3 regions of the Cellulomonas endometrii genome follow, and region 3 is predicted to be linked to each of the others. Evidence: riboswitches for the same ligand, from Rfam matches in the RefSeq annotation. Region 3 holds a riboswitch; each other region holds the start of a gene.

Region 1 (5,690 bases), on a different contig from region 3:
GGTCGTCACCACCGCGGCCGCGACGCTGCTCGTCGTCGGACCGCCGTCGGGCGCCGGCACGTCGTGGCCGTCCGTGATCGCGAACGGCGCCGTCCTCGCGCTCGTCCCGACGGCGCTCGCCCTCGTCGCGCTGCTGCGCTGGCGGCCGCGCGCGGCCGCGGAGCCCGCGGCGCCGGCGGTCAGCCCTCCAGCGCCGCCAGCGCCTGCTCCAGGTCGTCGCTGAGGTCGGCGGGGTCCTCGAGCCCGACCGACAGCCGCACGGTGGACTCCGCGATGCCGACCGCCGCGCGCCCGGCCGGGCCGAGCTTGCGGTGGGTGGTCGTCGCCGGGTGCGTGACCAGGGACTTCGCGTCGCCCAGGTTGTTCGAGATGTCGACGACCCGCAGGGCGTCGAGGAACGCGTACGTCGACTTCTTCGCCACGTCCGGCCCGGCGCCCTCGGGCACCCGCAGGTCGAACGTCACGACGGTCCCGCCGCCGTCCTGCTGCGCGAGCGCGAGGTCGTGCTGCGGGTGCGACGGCAGGTACGGGTACCGGACCGACGCGACGGCGGGGTGCTGCTCCAGCCGGCCGGCGAGGGTCAGCGCGGACGCCGTCTGGTGCCGCACCCGCAGCGACAGCGTCTCCAGGCCCTTGAGCAGCACCCACGCGTTGAACGGGCTGAGCGAGGGCCCCGTGTTCCGGATCAGCGTCTGCACCGGGCCGTGCACGAACGCGTCGGTGCCCAGGATCGCCCCGCCGAGGACGCGCCCCTGCCCGTCGATGTGCTTGGTCGCCGAGTACACGACGACGTCGGCGCCGAACGCGAGCGGCCGGGACAGGACGGGCGTCGCGAACACGTTGTCGACCACGACGACCGCGCCGGCCGCGTGCGCCAGGCGGCTGACGGTGGCGATGTCCACGAGGTCCTGCATCGGGTTCGACGGGGTCTCGAAGAACACGACGTCCGCGGGGGTGGCGAGCGCGGCCTCCCACTGCTCGGGGACGTGCCCGTCGACGTAGTCGGTCCGGACGCCCCACTTCGCGAAGATCTCGTCGAAGATCACCACCGACGACCCGAACAGCGCCCGGGCGGCGACCACGCGCGACCCGGAGCGGACCAGCGCCGCGAGGGCCGTGAACACCGCGGACATGCCGGACGCCGTCGCGTAGCAGGCCTCGGCGCCCTCGAGCAGGCGCAGCCGCTCCTCGAAGCTCGACACCGTGGGGTTGCCGTACCGGGAGTACAGGAACCGGTCGCTCTCGCCGGCGAACGCGGCCTCCGCGTCGGCCGCGTGGGCGTAGACGTACCCCTGGGTGAGGAACAGCGCCTCGGACGTCTCCTGGAACCCGGTGCGGACGGTGCCGCCGCGGACCGCGAGCGTGTCCGGCCGCAGCCCCTCGCGCGGGAGCCGGTCGTCCTGCCAGTCGCCGGGGCCGGGGGTGGTCACGCCTCCCGCCACGGGAGCCCCTCGGCGCGCCAGCCCTGGTGGCCGCGGCGGCCGTCGGGGCCGACGTCGCCCTCGAACCCGCTCAGGACGTTGTACGCCGGGCCGAGGCCCGCGGCGGTCGCGGTGCTCGCGGCGGCGACGGAGCGCACGCCGGACCGGCACAGGAACACGACGGGCCGCGGGTCGTCGGGCGTGATCCCGGCGCGCGCGAGCTCGTCGAGGAACCGCGGGTTCGGGCGGCCGAACGCGTCGGTCCACTGCACGAAGGCGGTGCGCTCGGCGGTGTCCTCGCCGGCCAGGTCGCCCGTGTCGGGGACGCCGATGGTCTGCCACTCGCCCTCGGTGCGGACGTCGACCAGGACGGCGCGCTCGTCGGACGCGAGCAGGTCCCAGGCCTCCTGCGGGGTCAGGTCGCCGGCGTAGCCGTGCCCGTGCCGCGCGCTCACAGCGGCCGCACCCGGGCCGTGGCGGACGCGGGCAGCACGACGGCCTGCGCCACGATCACGCGCTGGCCGTCGAAGGTCGCCGCGGGGGCGCCGTGCAGCTCGTAGCCGTCGGCCAGCGCCTCGCTGACCCGTTCGCAGAACGAGCGGTCGTCCGGCCCCGTCAGCAGGCGGTAGCGCAGGCGGTCGTCGGTGTCGGTCATGCGTCTCCTCCATCGGACCTGGCGGAAGCACCCTCGGCCGGTCCGGCTCGCGAGGAGGCGGACCGCGGGTTGCTGCGGCGTCGACGAGCCAGATCTCTCGGCCGCTCTGGATGGTGCGGCGATGCTACGCCATCGGCCGGGGGCGTCACTCCCCTCGTCCACGGCCGGTCCACGGCCGGTCCCCTTCTGGTCCGCGGCGGGTTCACCCGTGCCGGTGGCTGGACGCCGGTTGACACCTCCGCCGCGCCCGCCCCATCCTCGTGGCAGGTCATGAGCGCCAGCGCGAAGCCCCGGCTCGCTGGCCGGCAACCCTCCCTCCGCGGCGGGGTGCCCCGGGTGACGACCTGGCCGTCCACCGTCCGGTGGCCGGCAAGCGCGGGGTGACCCGGTCGACGCACCGGGCCCCCATCGATCCACCCGGGGGTCCTCCCATGTCCGTCTCCACCGCCACCACGTGTGCCACCGCCGTCACCGCCGAGCAGGCGCTGCTGCCCGTCGTCGGCTGGGACACGCTCGTCCCGCTGGTCGACGGCCGGTCCGTGCCGTACGCCAACCTGGACTACGCGGCGTCCGCGCCGGCGCTCGAGTCCGTCGCCGCGCGGGTCGTCGAGGTGCTGCCGCTGTACGCGTCCGTGCACCGCGGCGCGGGTTACCTGTCGCAGGTGTCGACGGCCCTGTACGAGGCCTCCCGGTCGGCGGTCGCGCGGTTCGTCGGGGCCCGCGAGGACGACGTCGCGGTCATCACGCGGAACACCACCGACTCGCTCAACCTGCTGGCCGGGTGCGTGCCCGACGGCGGGCGGGTGCTGGTGCTCGACGTCGAGCACCACGCCAACCTGCTGCCCTGGGTGCGGTCCGTCCGCGGCTCCGGCCGGGTGGCGACGGTCCTGCCGTCCGCGCCGACCGTCGCGGAGACGCTCGTCGCCCTGCGCGATGAGCTGGCCCGGCAGCCGTACGCCCTGGTCACGGTGACGGGCGCGTCCAACGTGACCGGCGAGGCACTGCCGATCGCCTCGGTGGTGGCGCTCGCGCAGGAGGCGGGAGCGCGCGTGGCCGTCGACGGCGCGCAGCTCGTCCCGCACCGCGCGTTCTCGCTGGCCGAGTCGGGCGTCGACTACGTGGCGTTCTCCGGGCACAAGACGTACGCGCCGTTCGGGGCGGGTGCGCTCGTGGGGCGCCGGGACTGGCTGGACGCCGGGACCCCCTACCTCGCCGGCGGCGGCGCCGTCCGCGACGTCCGCACCGACCGGACGCTGTGGCAGCCGGCGCCCGCGCGGCACGAGGGCGGCTCGCCGAACGTGCTCGGCGCGGTGGCGCTCGCGGAGGCGTGCGACACCCTGGCGGCCCTGCCCGACGGCGCGCTCGCCGCGCACGAGACGGCGCTGCGGGACCGGCTGCTCGCGGGCCTCGCGACCGTGCCCGGCGCGCGGGTGCTGCGGCTGTGGTCCGACTCCGCCGACCCGGTGGGCGTCGTGTCGTTCACGCTCGGCGACCACGACTCCGGGCTCGTCGCCGCGTACCTGTCGGCGGAGCACGGGATCGGCGTGCGGGACGGCCGGTTCTGCGCGCACCCGCTGCTCGCGCGGGTCGGCGTGACCGGCGGGGCGCTGCGGGCGTCGGTCGGCGTCGGCACCACGACCGACGCGGTCGACCGGCTCGTCGCCGGGCTCCACGCGTTCGTCGCCGACGGGCCGCGCGCCGCGTACGAGGTCGTCGACGGGTGCTGGACGGTGGCCGGGGACACCCGGCCCCGGCCCGCGGTGCCCGGCATCGACGCCATCGCCGCCACCGCGGCCGCCGCGTGCGGCCCCGCGGTGGAGGACTGAGACCGCGGCCCGGGTCGGCCCGAGCGGGGGGCAGGCCGGCCCGGGTCGCGCACGCCCGCCACGGGGTCAGCGGACGGTGACGCCCAGGTGCTCCGCGAGCGCGTCCGCCAGGTCCAGCAGCTGCTGCCGGCTGATCGTGGCGCCCTTGAGGCCCGCGGTGCCGTCCAGCCCGGCCAGGTCCGCGCCGCGCAGGTCGACCTCCCGCAGCTGCGCCCGCGTGACGTCGAGCCGCCCGACCCGGCAGTCCTCGAACCGCACCCGCGCGGCCTTCACCCCCGCGAGGTCCAGGTCGCCGATCGTGCAGTGCACGAACCGGAGGTCCTGCACCCGCGCGTCCCGCAGGTTCAGGTAGTCGATCTTCCCGCCCTCGACGGTCACCCGGTCCCACGAGCTGCCGAACGCCTCGAACGCGCCGAGCCGGCAGTCCCGCAGCGTCACGTCCCGCCACGACCCCGACCGGGCCCGCAGGGTGCCCGCGCGGCAGTCGGTCAGCGTGGTGTCGACCAGGTGCGCGTGGTCGAGCTCGGCGCCGCCCAGGTCGCAGCCGCGCAGCAGGCACTCGATCACCCGGGCGCTCTCCGCGTCGGCGTCGGACAGGTCCAGCGCGTCGAGGAGCAGGCGGTCGTAGTCGCCCTCCGGCTCCAGGGTGCCGGTCCAGCGGTCCAGGGTGTCCTCGCGCGGGGTCGTCATGGGACCAGCGTGGCACCCGGGTGTGACGTCACCCCAGCGGCCGCACCTCCGAGCGCAGGTGCAGCTTCCCCTTCCGCGCGTCCCAGGCCGTGACCACCCACCCGTCCCCGTCCCGCGCGACGGACACCGCGGGCGTCGCGGGCAGCAGCACGGGGGAGGCGAACTCCACGTCCCACGTGTACGTCCTGCCGCGCCGGGCGCCGACGTCGGCGAGCGCCCGGGCCGCGGTGAACATGCCGTGCGCGATGGCCCGGGGGAACCCGAGGGCCCTGGCCGTCAGCGGGGACAGGTGGATCGGGTTGGCGTCCCCGGACACCGCGGCGTACCGGCGCCCGGCGTCGGCGCCCAGGGCCCAGCGGCCGGTGGGCGCGGGCGGGACGAAGTCGGGCCGGGGTGCGTCCTCGGGCGGGGCACCGGGCACCCGGACGCCGGGCGCCAGGTACGTCGAGACCCCGCGCCACGCGGCGGGGGCGGACCCCGGGTCGCCCGCGCGCCGCACCTCGGACACGAGGTCGACCTGCGCGCCGCGGCGGTGCGGCCGCAGGTCCTGCGCCCACGCGCGGATCTCGAGCACGTCGCCGAGCCGCAGCGCCTGGCGCTGCTCCACCCGGTTGGCCAGGTGCACGATGCCGAGCGGGGGCATCGGGAAGTCGGGCCGCACGATGAGCGCGATCGCGACGGGGAACGCCAGGACGTGCACGTATCCGGCGGGCAGCACGTCGCCGGCCGGCTCGCCGACCAGGTGCTGGTACGCGGTCAGCTGCTCGGCGTCGGGGTGCACGCCGTCGAGCCGGTGCGTCACGGCGGGCAGCGCCGCCGCGGCGCCGGAGCCCTCGCCGCGGCGCAGCACCCGGCGCACCTGACCGCCGACGGCGGCGCGGCCCGACGCGAGGCCGGCGCGGGCGTACAGCTCCCCGAGCCGGGGCGGCGCGCCGAGGACGACTTCGCGTCCCGCCCCGGTGGCGACGGCCGTCACCGGCCGACCATGCTCTGGCCGCACACCCGCAGCACCTGCCCCACGACCCCGCCGGCCTGCGGCGACGCGAGGAACGCCACGGCCTCGGCGACGTCGACCGGCAGGCCGCCCTGCTGCAGCGA
Region 2 (5,690 bases), on a different contig from region 3:
ACGGCCCGCTCCTACCGGGCGCCGTGCACCCGGTCACCGCCGCCACGGCCGGGCCGACCCTCCCGGGTCGCCGCTGCTTCGGCGACGGCGACCCGCTGTACGAGCGGTACCACGACGAGGAGTGGGGCCGGCCCGTCCACGGGGAGCGCGAGCTGTACGAGCGCATGACGCTCGAGGCGTTCCAGTCGGGCCTCGCCTGGATCACCGTGCTCCGCAAGCGCGAGGCGTTCCGCGAGGCCTTCGCCGGCTTCGACGCCGCGGTCGTCGCCACCTACGACGAGCACGACGTGGAGCGCCTCATGGCGGACGCGGGGATCATCCGGAACCGCGCGAAGATCGTCGCCGCCGTGGCGAACGCGCGGGCGCTCCTCGACCTGCACGACGCGGGCGGGACCCTCGACGAGCTGTTCTGGTCCTACGCCGTGGACCGCGCCGACGCGCCCCGCCCCCGCAGCTTCGCGGAGGTGCCGGCCACCACGCCGTCCTCCGTCGCGCTCGCCAAGGAGCTGAAGCGGCGGGGGTTCCGGTTCGTCGGCCCGACCACCGCGTACGCGGCGATGCAGGCGTGCGGGATCGTCGACGACCACCTCGCGGACTGCCCGGTCGTCCTGGCCCGCGCCGCGGGCTGACCACAGATGGCGGCCGATCCTCCACCGCCACGGCGCTGGCAGGTCGAGGTCTGGGGGGACGACGCCACGGGAACGTCCGGGTTCGAGCGGTGGTTCCGCCGGGCCGACCCGTACACGCAGGCCGTGGTCGACGCGGTGCTGACTCATGTCGTCGAGCCGCACGGCCTCGACCTGGTGGGAACCGAGTGGTGCCGCGCTCTCGGCGGCGGCCTGTACGAGCTGCGTGTCCGGCAGTCCCTCGCCGCCGTCCTCTCCCGCGGCCAGAGGTCGCCCTCCGAACCGTTCCGCGGTGCTCGCCGCACGGTGCTCCTGCGGATCTTCGCGACCTTCCACGGCGATCGCGTCGTCCTGCTGCTCCACGCGTACGACAAGGGACGTGACCCGTCGGAACGACGGCAGCGCCGGGAGATCGCGGCGGCCAGGCGCCACCTCGCCGCCTGGCGGGCGAGCACTTGACGTCCCATGTGCGTCAGCACATAAGATCAGCCAGGACAGCACGGGAGGTGCGCCATGGCCACGACGCCGTACCGCCAGATCGCAGAGGACGTCCGAGCGGGGTGGACCCCCGACGTCCAGGCCGTCGCGAACCGGACGGGGGCCGATCTCCGTGCCCGGCTGGCAGCGGACGAACGGCTGGGCCAGGACATCGCGGCACTCCGCCGGGAGAACCACCTCAGTCAGGCACAGCTCGCGCAGCGGGCGTCGGTTCAGCAGGCGGACATCAGCCGCATCGAACGCGGGCTCGGCAACCCGACCAGGGACACGCTGGTGCGCCTCGCGTCCGCGCTGGGTGGGCGCCTCACCGTCGTCGGTGAGCCTGCTCCCGGGGAGGACTGAGGTGGGACCGCGGGCAACGCGCCGGGGAGCGCCGGCTCACCGGTCGGCGAACCGCGGCACCGGCAGCCCGTCGACCGCGACGGCGCACCCGAGCACCGCCCCGCCCAGCGGGTCGCCGTCGGCCGCGGCGGTCGTCACGAACAGCCGCCCGGCACCCGGCGCCCCGAACCCCGGGCACGTCACGTCCGGCGTCGGCGCCTCGACCACGCCCACCGGGGTCCCGTCCGGCGAGACCCGCAGCACGCACCCGGCGCCGTACACCGCGAGCCACAGGCACCCCTCGGCGTCCACCGCGGTGCCGTCCGGGGTCGGCCCGTCCGGGTCGAACGCGAGGAGCACCTCCGGCTCCCCGCACGTGCCGGACGCGACGTCGTACGGCATCCGGAACACCACCCCGGCCGCGGTGTCCGTCAGGTAGCACGTGCCGCCGTCGGGGCTCCACGCCAGCCCGTTCCCGATGCCGACGCCCGTGTGCACCGCCCGGACGTCGAGCCCGTCCGCAGCGGCGGACCCGTCGGCGGACCCGCCGGACGACACCCGGTAGACCGTGCCGTCACCGGGTGACCCGTCCCGCGGCATGCTCGCCACCCAGAACCGCCCGGCCGGGTCGCACCCGCCGTCGTTGAACCGGTACCCGGCCGGCATGTCGCCGGGCCGGGTGACCGGTCCGAGCGTGGTGCCGTCGTGGACGCCGAGCCCGTCCGCGGTCGCGAGCAGCAGCCCCCCGGACGCGGTGGGCCAGGCGACCCCCACCTGCGACGGGACGTTCGACAGGCTGTCCCGCAGGGGGTCGCCGCCGGCCCACCGGTGCACGGTGCGGCCGTCGATGTCGACCCAGACCAGCGCGTCCGCCGACGCGTCCCAGAGGGGCCGCTCCCCCAGCTCCGCGCGCGCGTCCCCGAGCACCTCGGCGCGACCGGTCACGGTGCCGGCCGCCCGGGCAGCGGCCACCAGGTCGGGGACCCGGAGGCGGGTGGCGGGCAGCGGGACGGCGCGCAGGTCGGTCATCGGCCGACCCTGGCACGCCGCCCAGCGACCCGCACGCGCAGCCCTCCGCGTGTGGTCCCCGTCACGAGTAGATGACGCATCAGGGGCACTGGACACCCTCCGGGGCGGGCTCTACGGTGGCCACACCATCCAGAGCGGCCGAGAGACCTGGCTCGTCGACGTCGCAGCAACCCCCCTCCTCGTGAGGGTGTGGGTGCTTCCGCCAGGTTCGATGGAGCTGACGATGAGCAGTACTGGCGCACCCGCGCACCCCACGGCCGACGACGCGGTGGCCGACGGCCTCGGTGCCGTCGACCGCCCCACCGTGTCGTTCGAGCTGTTCCCGCCGCGGAACCCGGACGCCGCACCGCGGCTGTGGTCCACGGTGCAGCAGCTCGCCGCCGCGCGCCCGGACTTCGTGTCCGTCACCTACGGCGCGTCCGGCAGCACCCGGCAGACCACCCGGGCGCTCGTGCGGCGGCTGCTGCGCGAGACGTCGCTCAGCCCGATCGCGCACCTGACCTGCGTGGGCACCTCGCGGGAGGACCTGACCCGCACGGTCGAGGAGTTCCTGGACGAGGGCGTCCGCTCGTTCCTGGCGCTGCGCGGCGACCCGCCCGCCGACGAGTCCTGGCGGCCGCACCCCGAGGGCCTGCCGACGGCGAGCGCCCTGGTGGCGCTGCTCCGGGAGATCGAGCGGCGCCGGTGCGCCACCAGCCCCGCGCAGGCCGTCCGCGCGGCGAGCCGGCCGCTGTCGGTGGCGGTCGCCGCGTTCCCGCGGGGCAACGCCGGCTCGGGCAGCACGCGGGAGCAGGACATCGCGGCGCTGCTCGCCAAGCAGGAGGCCGGCGCGGACTTCGCGATCACCCAGGTGTTCTACGACGTCGACTCGTACTGCGAGCTCGTGGCGCTGGCCCGGGACGCGGGCGTCGTCATCCCGATCATCCCGGGGATCATCCCGATGACCGACCCCGCACGCCTGCGCCGCGTCCAGCAGCTCACCGGCGTGGAGGTGCCGGCGCAGGTCCTCGACGTGCTCGACGCGTTCGACCCCGAGGACCCCGTCGACGTCGGCCGCCGGCACCGCGCGGGCACCCGCCTGGGCGTCGACCTGGCGAACGCCGTGCTCGACGGCGGCGCGCCCGGCGTCCACCTCTACACCTTCAACACCCCCGGCCCCGCGCTGGACCTGCTGGAGGGCGCCGGCCTCGGTGGCGACGCCCCCAGCGCGCACAGCCGCGTCACCGCGGCCCCCCTCGACGACCCGACCCCCGTTCCCACCAGCTGAGGCGAGACATGACCGAGCACACGCACCCCTTCCCCGCCGGCACGATCCTGGGCTACCCCCGCATCGGGCCGCGCCGCGAGCTGAAGAAGGCCCTCGAGGCGTTCTGGGCCGGCCGCGCGAGCGCCGAGGAGGTCGAGGCGGCGGCCGCCGACCTGCGCCGCCGCACCCGCACCCACCTGGCCGGGCTGGGCCTGGACACCCGCCTGCCCGCGATCCCCAGCGCGTTCTCCTTCTACGACCACGTGCTCGACGCCGCGACCGTGCTGGGCGCGGTGCCGGAGCGGTTCGCCGACCTGACGACGGCCGACGGCGGGCTGGACCTCGCGGGGTACTCCACCGTCGCCCGCGGCCGCGGGGACGACCTGCCGCTCGAGATGACCAAGTGGTTCGACTCGAACTACCACTACCTGGTCCCGGAGATCGGCCCGACGACGACGTTCCGCTACGCGAGCGACCGCCCGGTGCGCGAGCTCGCCGAGGGCCTGGCCGACGGCGTGCTCACCCGCCCGGTGCTCGTCGGGCCGGTGACGTTCCTGGCGCTGGCGAAGCCGACCGAGGACGCGCCGGAGGACTTCCTGCCGATCGACCGCCTCGCCGACGTGCTGCCGGTCTACGCGGAGCTGCTGCGGGACCTCGCCCGCGCCGGCGCCACGTGGGTGCAGCTCGACGAGCCCGCGCTGGTGTCGGAGTCGACCGGCGTGCCCGCCGACCGGCTGCTCGCCGCGGCGGCCGAGGCGTACCGGGCGCTGGCCACCGCGCTGCCCGCCGCCGAGCGCCCCGCGATCCTCGTGGCCGCGCCCTACGGCGACCTCCGCGACGCCCTGCCCGTGCTCGCGGGCACCGACGTCGAGGGCCTCGCGATCGACCTCGTGCGGGGCGACGTCCCGGCGGAGCCGGTGCCGGGCCTGGGGTCGAAGGTGCTCGTCGGCGGCGTCGTCGACGGCCACAACGTCTGGCGCGCCGACCTCTCGGCCGCGCTCGGCACGCTCGAGCGTCTGGAGGGCCTGGGCGCCGCGCAGGTCGCGGTCGCGACCTCGACGTCGCTGTTCCACCTCCCGCACGACGTGGAGGAGGAGCAGCAGCTCGACCCGACCCTGCGGTCGTGGCTGGCGTTCGCGGACCAGAAGGTCGGCGAGGTCGTCACCCTGGCGACGGGCCTGACCGAGGGCCGCGAGGCCGTGCACGCGGAGCTGCTCGCCGCCGCCGACGCCCGCCGGAGCCGCGCCGAGGCGCCCGGCGTCGTCCGCCCGGAGGTCCGCGACCGGCTCGCCGCGCTGCCCGCCGACGCGTTCCACCGCGGGCCGTTCGACGCCCGCCGCGACGCCCAGGCCGCCCGCCTGCGCCTGCCGGCCCTGCCCACCACGACGATCGGGTCGTTCCCGCAGACCCCGGAGATCCGGGTGGCCCGCGCCGCGTTCGGCCGCGGGGAGCTGACCGCCGCGCAGTACGAGGACGAGATGAAGGCGGAGATCCGCCGCGTCGTCGAGCTCCAGGAGGAGATCGGCCTGGACGTCCTCGTGCACGGCGAGCCCGAGCGCAACGACATGGTGCAGTACTTCGCCGAGAACCTCGACGGGTTCGACGTGACGCAGCACGGCTGGGTGCAGTCCTACGGCTCGCGCTGCACCCGCCCGTCGATCCTCTGGGGCGACGTGTCGCGCCCGGCACCGATCACCGTGCCGTGGACGACCTACACGCAGTCGCTCACCCCGAAGCCGGTCAAGGGCATGCTCACCGGGCCGGTCACGATCCTCGCGTGGTCGTTCGTCCGCGACGACCAGCCGCTCGCCGACACCGCGAACCAGGTGGCGCTGGCGCTGCGGGACGAGATCGCCGACCTCGAGGCCGCCGGCACCGCGATCGTCCAGGTCGACGAGCCCGCCCTGCGGGAGCTGCTGCCGCTGCGTGCCGAGGACCACGCCGCCTACCTGGACTGGTCGGTGCGGTCG
Region 3 (5,690 bases):
TCACGCCGCCGCCGCAGCGGGAGGGCGACGCCGGCAGCCCCGCGGCCGCGCCGGCCCCGGAGCGCCCCCGCGTCGGGGCGCGGGTCGTCGACGGGCTGTACGTCCCCGCGGCGCCCCCGTTCGACGCGTCGGACTCCGTGCTGCGGGAGCGGCTGCTCGCCCAGAAGCGCGTGGTCGGGGCGTCCCGGACGCCGGCGGCGTTCCGCGACGAGCTCGAGCTGGTGCTGGGCCTGCGGGCCGGGACCTACGCCGAGGCGGACGGCACCCGGCACGTGTCCCCGCCGGTCGAGGGCGCGGCGTTCGACCTGTGGGTGCTCGCGTCGTCCGCGGGGGAGAGCGCCCGGGTGGCCGGGGAGCTCGGGCTGCCGATCGCCGCGAACTTCCACGTCAGTCCCGCCACGACGCTCGACACGATCGCCGCCTACCGCGCGGCCTTCCGGCCCGGCGTCCTGGCCCAGCCGTACGTCGTCGTGTCGGCGGACGTGCTGGTCGCGGACACCGTCGAGCGCGCCCGGGAGCTGGCGACCCCGTTCACCGACTGGGTGCTGTCCATCCGGCGCGGCGCCTCGGGCGCCGTCGCCTACCCGCGGCCCGGGGACGCCGTGCCGTGGGAGGCGCGGGACGCCGGCGAGCGGGCGCTCGTGGCCGACCGCGTCGACACCCGCGTGGTCGGGGACCCCGCGACGGTCGTCGCCCGCCTGGAGACGCTGCAGCGCGTGACCGGCGCCGACGAGCTCCTGGTCACCACCGCCACGCACGACCCCGCCGACGCGCGCCGGTCGTTCGCGCTCCTCGCCGACGCGTGGCGGCGCCCCGTCTCGCCCGCCCCCACGGCCGGCGCGGTGCCGGTCCTCGTCCCCTGACACGCCCGACCCCCTGACGAGCCCGTCCCCTGACGAGCCCGTCCCCTGACGAAGGAGCACACCATGACCAGCACCCCGCCCCTGAGGCCCGCGTCCGAGGCCGCCGCCGAGTTCGAGCGCGGCGCCCTGCTGATCGACGTCCGGTCCGCCGGCGGCCGCGCGGCGCACGGCGACATCCCGGGCGCGACCCTCGCGGACCGCACCGACCTGGACGCCCTGTTCGGGCCCGTGGGCACCCCGGTGATCTCGATCGACACCCCGGTGGTCGTGGTCTGCGGCTCGAACGCCGGCTCCGGACCGGTCGCCGAGGAGCTCGCCGCGCGCGGGTACACCGTGTCGCACGTCGACGGCGGCTTCCCCGCCTGGAAGGCCGCCGGCCTGCCCGCCACGGAACCGGCCGCCCCGGCCGACCAGGCCTGAACGCCCGGCACATCCCCCCGCACCCCCGCACCCGCAGGAAGGCACCACCATGCCCGTCGAGTTCCTCGGCATCGCCACCGCCAACGACGGCTCGGAGACCCGCGCCGCCACCACCCGCCCGTTCGACCCGGCGTTCCTGGAGCGCATCGTGCGCGCCCACGAGGACAACGGCTGGACGCGCGTGCTGTTCGCCTACGGGTCGTCCGGCCCGGAGCCGGCGGCGCTCGCGGCGTACACCGCCGCCCGGCTGCAGTCGATCGAGCTGCTGCTCGCGCACCGGCCGAACGTCTCGTACCCGACCTACGCCGCCAAGACGTTCGCCACGCTCGACCAGCTGTCGGGCGGGCGGCTGTCGGTGCACTTCATCACCGGCGGCAACGACCACGAGCAGCAGCGCGAGGGCGACACCCTCACCAAGGACGAGCGGTACGCGCGCACCCAGGAGTACATCCAGATCGTCCGGCAGGCGTGGACGTCCGCCGAGCCGTTCGACCACCACGGCCGGTTCTACGACTTCGACGACTTCCGCCTCGACACCCGGCCGGTGGACGGGCACGTGCCGACCATCTCGTTCGGCGGGTCCTCCGACGCGGCGTTCCGGGTCGGCGCGGCCGAGGCCGACATCTTCGCGGTGTGGGGCGAGCCGCTGGACCGCACGCAGGAGCAGATCGACCGGGTGCACGCCGAGGCCGCCGCAGCCGGGCGCGCGACCCCGCCCCGGATCCACGCCGCCTTCCGGCCGATCATCGCGCCCACCGAGGAGCTCGCCTGGGAGAAGGCGCACCGGGTGCTGGACCGGATCGAGGCGCGCAAGGCGGCCCTCGGCGGCGTGCTGAGCCCCCGGCACCCGGCCGACAAGCCGGAGAACGCGGGGTCGCAGCGGCTCCTGGAGATCGCGGCGCAGGGCGACCGGTTCGACTCCGTGCTGTGGACCGCGACGGCCCGGGCCACGGGCGGCGCGGGCAACTCCAACGCGCTCGTCGGCACGCCGGAGCAGGTCGCGGAGGCGCTGCTGGCGTACTACGACCGCGGTGTCCGGATCATCTCGGCGCGCGGGTACGACCTGCTCGACGACGCCGTGGACTTCGGCCGGTACGTCATCCCGCTCGTGCGCGAGGGGGTCGCCGCCCGCGACGCCGCCGCTGCCGCCGCCGCGGCCTGAGCGGGACGCGGCGTGCGGTTCCAGCTGCTCGACATCGTCTTCAACCCGCCGCACCCGGTGACCGGGAGGGCGGTGCCGCCGGCGGACCGGCTCGCGCGCACGGTGCGGCACGCCGTGCTGGCCGAGGAGCTGGGGTTCGACTCGTTCGCCGTGGGGGAGCGGCACGCCGGCGACGTGCTGTCGTCCGCCCCCACGGTGATCCTCGGGGCGGTCGCGGTGTCGACCAGCCGCATCCTGCTGTCGACCGGCGTCACGGTCCTGGCGCTGCTCGACCCCGTGCGGGTCGCGGAGGACCTCGCCACCGTCGACCAGCTGTCCCGCGGGCGGCTGGAGATCGTCATCGGCAAGGGCAACGAGGTGCTGCAGTACCCGCTGCTGGGGCTCGACGTCGGCAGGCAGTACGAGTACCTCGAGGAGAACTACGAGCTGCTCCGGCTGCTGCTGTCCGAGGAGGACGTGACCTGGGAGGGCCGGCACCGGCACCGCCTCGAGCACGCCACCACCCTGCCCCGCCCGTACGCGGGTCCGTTCCGCATCTGGCACGGGTCGGCGACGTCCCGGTTCGCGGTCGAGCTCGCGGCGCGGTGGGGCGACCCGGTCGTCACGGCGAACGCGCTCCAGCCGCGGGAGAACTACCAGGTGCTGATCGACCACTACCGCGAGCGGTACGCCGCGCACGGGCACGACCCGGCGGCGGCGTTCGTCGGCGCCGGGTCCGGCGGCCTGTTCCTGGCCGACACCACCGAGGCGGCGGTCGCCCAGTACCGGCCGCTGTACCAGGGGCAGGTGGACGCCGCTGCGCGCCGCGGGTACGGGGCGGACGCCGTCGGGAGGGCGCCGAGCTTCCGGACCCTGGAGGAGGCGGTCGAGCGCGGGCCGGCCCTGGTCGGGTCCCCGGAGCGGGTGGCCGAGAAGATCCTCGACTACCACGCGTCCTACGGGCACGTGCTGCAGTCCGTCTCGGTGAACCACCTGCTCGACCCGGCGGAGCAGGAGGACGTGCTGCGCCGGTTCGCCGAGGAGGTCGCGCCGCTCGTGAGGGCCGAGGTGACGACCGACCTGTGGAGCGCGGCGGACCCGCGCCGGGCGGCCGGGTTCACCGCGGCGACACCCGGATCCGGCATGTGAGAACCCCGCGGCGGCTCCTTGACCGGCCCCGCCGCCGCGGGTTCCCTCACCCCCGGGTGACGAGCGCCAGCACCAAGGCCCGGCTCGCTGGCCAGCAACCCTTCGACGTGACGGGGTGCTCCGGGAACGACCTGACCCGACCGCGACCGCGGGACGGGTAAGCACGGCAACGGCCGCCGGACCGCGCCCCCGCGCGCTCCGGCCCCGCGCCGGCCGGCCCCTGCCGGCGACCACCAGGAGCTCAGCATGACCACACCTCCCCGCCGGCGGGACGCCCGCTCGGGCGCCGCCGCCGCCCTCGCCGCCACGACCCTGCTGCTCGGCGCGTGCTCGGGCGGCGCGGGCGGCTCCGGCGGTGACGGCCCCACGGACGCCGCCGCGTCGGCCGAGCCCGTCGAGGGCGGCGACCTCCGGTTCGCGATCACCGTCGACTCCCGCTGCATCGACCCGCAGCAGGTCGGCAACAACGACGCGATCGCCGTGGCCCGCCAGACCGTCGCGTCCCTGACCGCCCAGGACCCGGAGTCCGGCGAGATCGTGCCGTGGCTCGCCGAGAGCTGGGAGGTCGGCGACGACGCGTCGAGCTACACGTTCCACCTGCGGGACGACGCCGTGTACGCCGACGGCACGCCGATCGACGCCGCGTCCGTGAAGACGAACTTCGACACGATCGTCGCCCTGGGCGCCACGGCGTCGCTCGGCTCGCAGTACCTGGTCGGGTACGAGGGCACGACGGTCGTCGACGAGCGGACCGTGACCGTGGACTTCGCCGCCCCGAGCGCGCAGTTCCTGCAGGCGAGCTCGACGTTCTCGCTCGGCCTGCTGTCGCCCGCGTCGGCGACGCTGACGCCCGAGGAGCGGTGCGCCGGCGACTACGTGGGCTCTGGGCCGTTCGCGGTCGAGTCGTACACGCAGGACCAGGAGGTCGTGCTCTCCAAGGTCGACGGCTACGCCTGGGGCTCGGCCGCGAACGACCACACCGGCGAGGCCTACCTCGACACCGTGACGTTCCAGGTCATCCCCGAGGCCTCGGTCCGCGCGGGCAGCCTGCAGTCCGGCCAGATCGACGCGACGGCGGCGATCAACCCCGTCGACCAGGCGCAGTTCGACGGCAACGGGTTCTGGCTCGAGCAGCGCGCCAACCCCGGCGTCGCCTACCAGCTGTTCCCGAACGAGTCGAGCCCGCTGGCGTCCGACGAGGCCGTCCGCGTCGCCATCTCGAAGGGCATCGACCGGCAGCAGATCGTCGACACCGTCCTGACCGAGCGCGACCAGGCCGCGTCCGGCGTGCTGTCCCACTCCACGCCGCTGTTCGAGTCACTCGCGGACGACCTCGCCTACGACCCGCAGGGCGCCGAGCAGCTGCTGGACGACGCGGGCTGGGCGGTCGGCGACGACGGCATCCGCGAGAAGGACGGCCAGCGGCTGTCGACGACCGTGACGTTCTGGCAGGACCCCGCGCCGCTCGAGCTGGTGCAGCAGCAGCTCCGGCAGATCGGCGTCGACCTCCAGCTCCAGCACGTCGAGATCGCGGAGTCCACGGCGATCAAGGCCGACGGGGACTTCGACTTCGACTACTACAACCTCACCCGGTCCGACCCGGACGTGCTCCGGACCGTGTTCTCCGCGAACGCCCGCAACATCAACAAGCGGGCGCCGGAGGAGGTCGACGACCTGCTCGACCGGTCCGCCGCCGCCACCGACCCCGCCGCGCGCGAGGAGCTGGTCACCGCGGCGTCGCGGCTGCTGATCGAGCACGGTCACGCCATCCCGGTCTACGAGCTGTCGACCACGATCGCCGCCGCGGAGCACGTGCACGGCCTGACGTTCGAGGGCTCCAGCCGGCTGGACTTCTACGACGCGTGGGTGGACGCCAGCTGATGGCCCGGTACCTCGTGCGGCGCGCCGCCCAGGGCCTGCTCGTGCTCTGGGCGGCGTTCACCCTCGCGTTCTTCGTCCTCTACCTGCTGCCCAGCGACCCCGCCGCGCTCGCGGCCGGCGCCGGCGGCGAGGTGCAGGACGTCGACCCGGCGCTGCTCGACGACCTGCGCGCGCAGTACGGCCTGGACCGGCCCGTGCTCGTGCAGTACGCCGACGCGCTGTGGCGGGCCCTGCGG

What was found. A riboswitch is a leader RNA that binds a small molecule or an ion and turns the genes downstream of it on or off. The one in region 3 is predicted to bind S-adenosylmethionine.
Region 1: it holds a riboswitch for S-adenosylmethionine, as region 3 does, so the genes downstream of both, QNH85_RS17345 (aminotransferase class V-fold PLP-dependent enzyme) here and QNH85_RS09125 (ABC transporter substrate-binding protein) in region 3, are expected to answer to the same signal.
Region 2: it holds a riboswitch for S-adenosylmethionine, as region 3 does, so the genes downstream of both, QNH85_RS17055 (methylenetetrahydrofolate reductase) here and QNH85_RS09125 (ABC transporter substrate-binding protein) in region 3, are expected to answer to the same signal.

Annotation. Positions count from the first base shown of each region.
Region 1 covers NZ_CATKPC010000021.1:17,828-23,517, forward strand. The annotation lists gene QNH85_RS17325 (hypothetical protein) at 1-223, shown strand, start outside; gene QNH85_RS17330 (O-succinylhomoserine sulfhydrylase) at 180-1,430, opposite strand; gene QNH85_RS17335 (rhodanese-like domain-containing protein) at 1,427-1,876, opposite strand; partial or broken gene QNH85_RS17340 (DUF1737 domain-containing protein) at 1,900-2,076, opposite strand; SAM riboswitch class I at 2,083-2,193, opposite strand; SAM riboswitch class IV at 2,343-2,458, shown strand; gene QNH85_RS17345 (aminotransferase class V-fold PLP-dependent enzyme) at 2,508-3,902, shown strand; gene QNH85_RS17350 (pentapeptide repeat-containing protein) at 3,969-4,592, opposite strand; gene QNH85_RS17355 (MaoC family dehydratase) at 4,621-5,568, opposite strand; gene QNH85_RS17360 (3-oxoacyl-ACP reductase) at 5,565-5,690, opposite strand, start outside.
Region 2 covers NZ_CATKPC010000020.1:26,383-32,072, reverse strand. The annotation lists gene QNH85_RS17075 (DNA-3-methyladenine glycosylase I) at 1-629, shown strand, start outside; gene QNH85_RS17070 (hypothetical protein) at 753-1,085, shown strand; gene QNH85_RS17065 (helix-turn-helix domain-containing protein) at 1,140-1,466, shown strand; gene QNH85_RS17060 (SMP-30/gluconolactonase/LRE family protein) at 1,503-2,474, opposite strand; SAM riboswitch class I at 2,597-2,692, shown strand; gene QNH85_RS17055 (methylenetetrahydrofolate reductase) at 2,698-3,741, shown strand; gene metE (5-methyltetrahydropteroyltriglutamate--homocysteine S-methyltransferase) at 3,750-5,690, shown strand, end outside.
Region 3 covers NZ_CATKPC010000006.1:166,589-172,278, forward strand. The annotation lists gene QNH85_RS09105 (LLM class flavin-dependent oxidoreductase) at 1-863, shown strand, start outside; gene QNH85_RS09110 (rhodanese-like domain-containing protein) at 927-1,283, shown strand; gene QNH85_RS09115 (LLM class flavin-dependent oxidoreductase) at 1,333-2,445, shown strand; gene QNH85_RS09120 (LLM class flavin-dependent oxidoreductase) at 2,458-3,573, shown strand; SAM riboswitch class IV at 3,629-3,743, shown strand; gene QNH85_RS09125 (ABC transporter substrate-binding protein) at 3,820-5,454, shown strand; gene QNH85_RS09130 (ABC transporter permease) at 5,454-5,690, shown strand, end outside.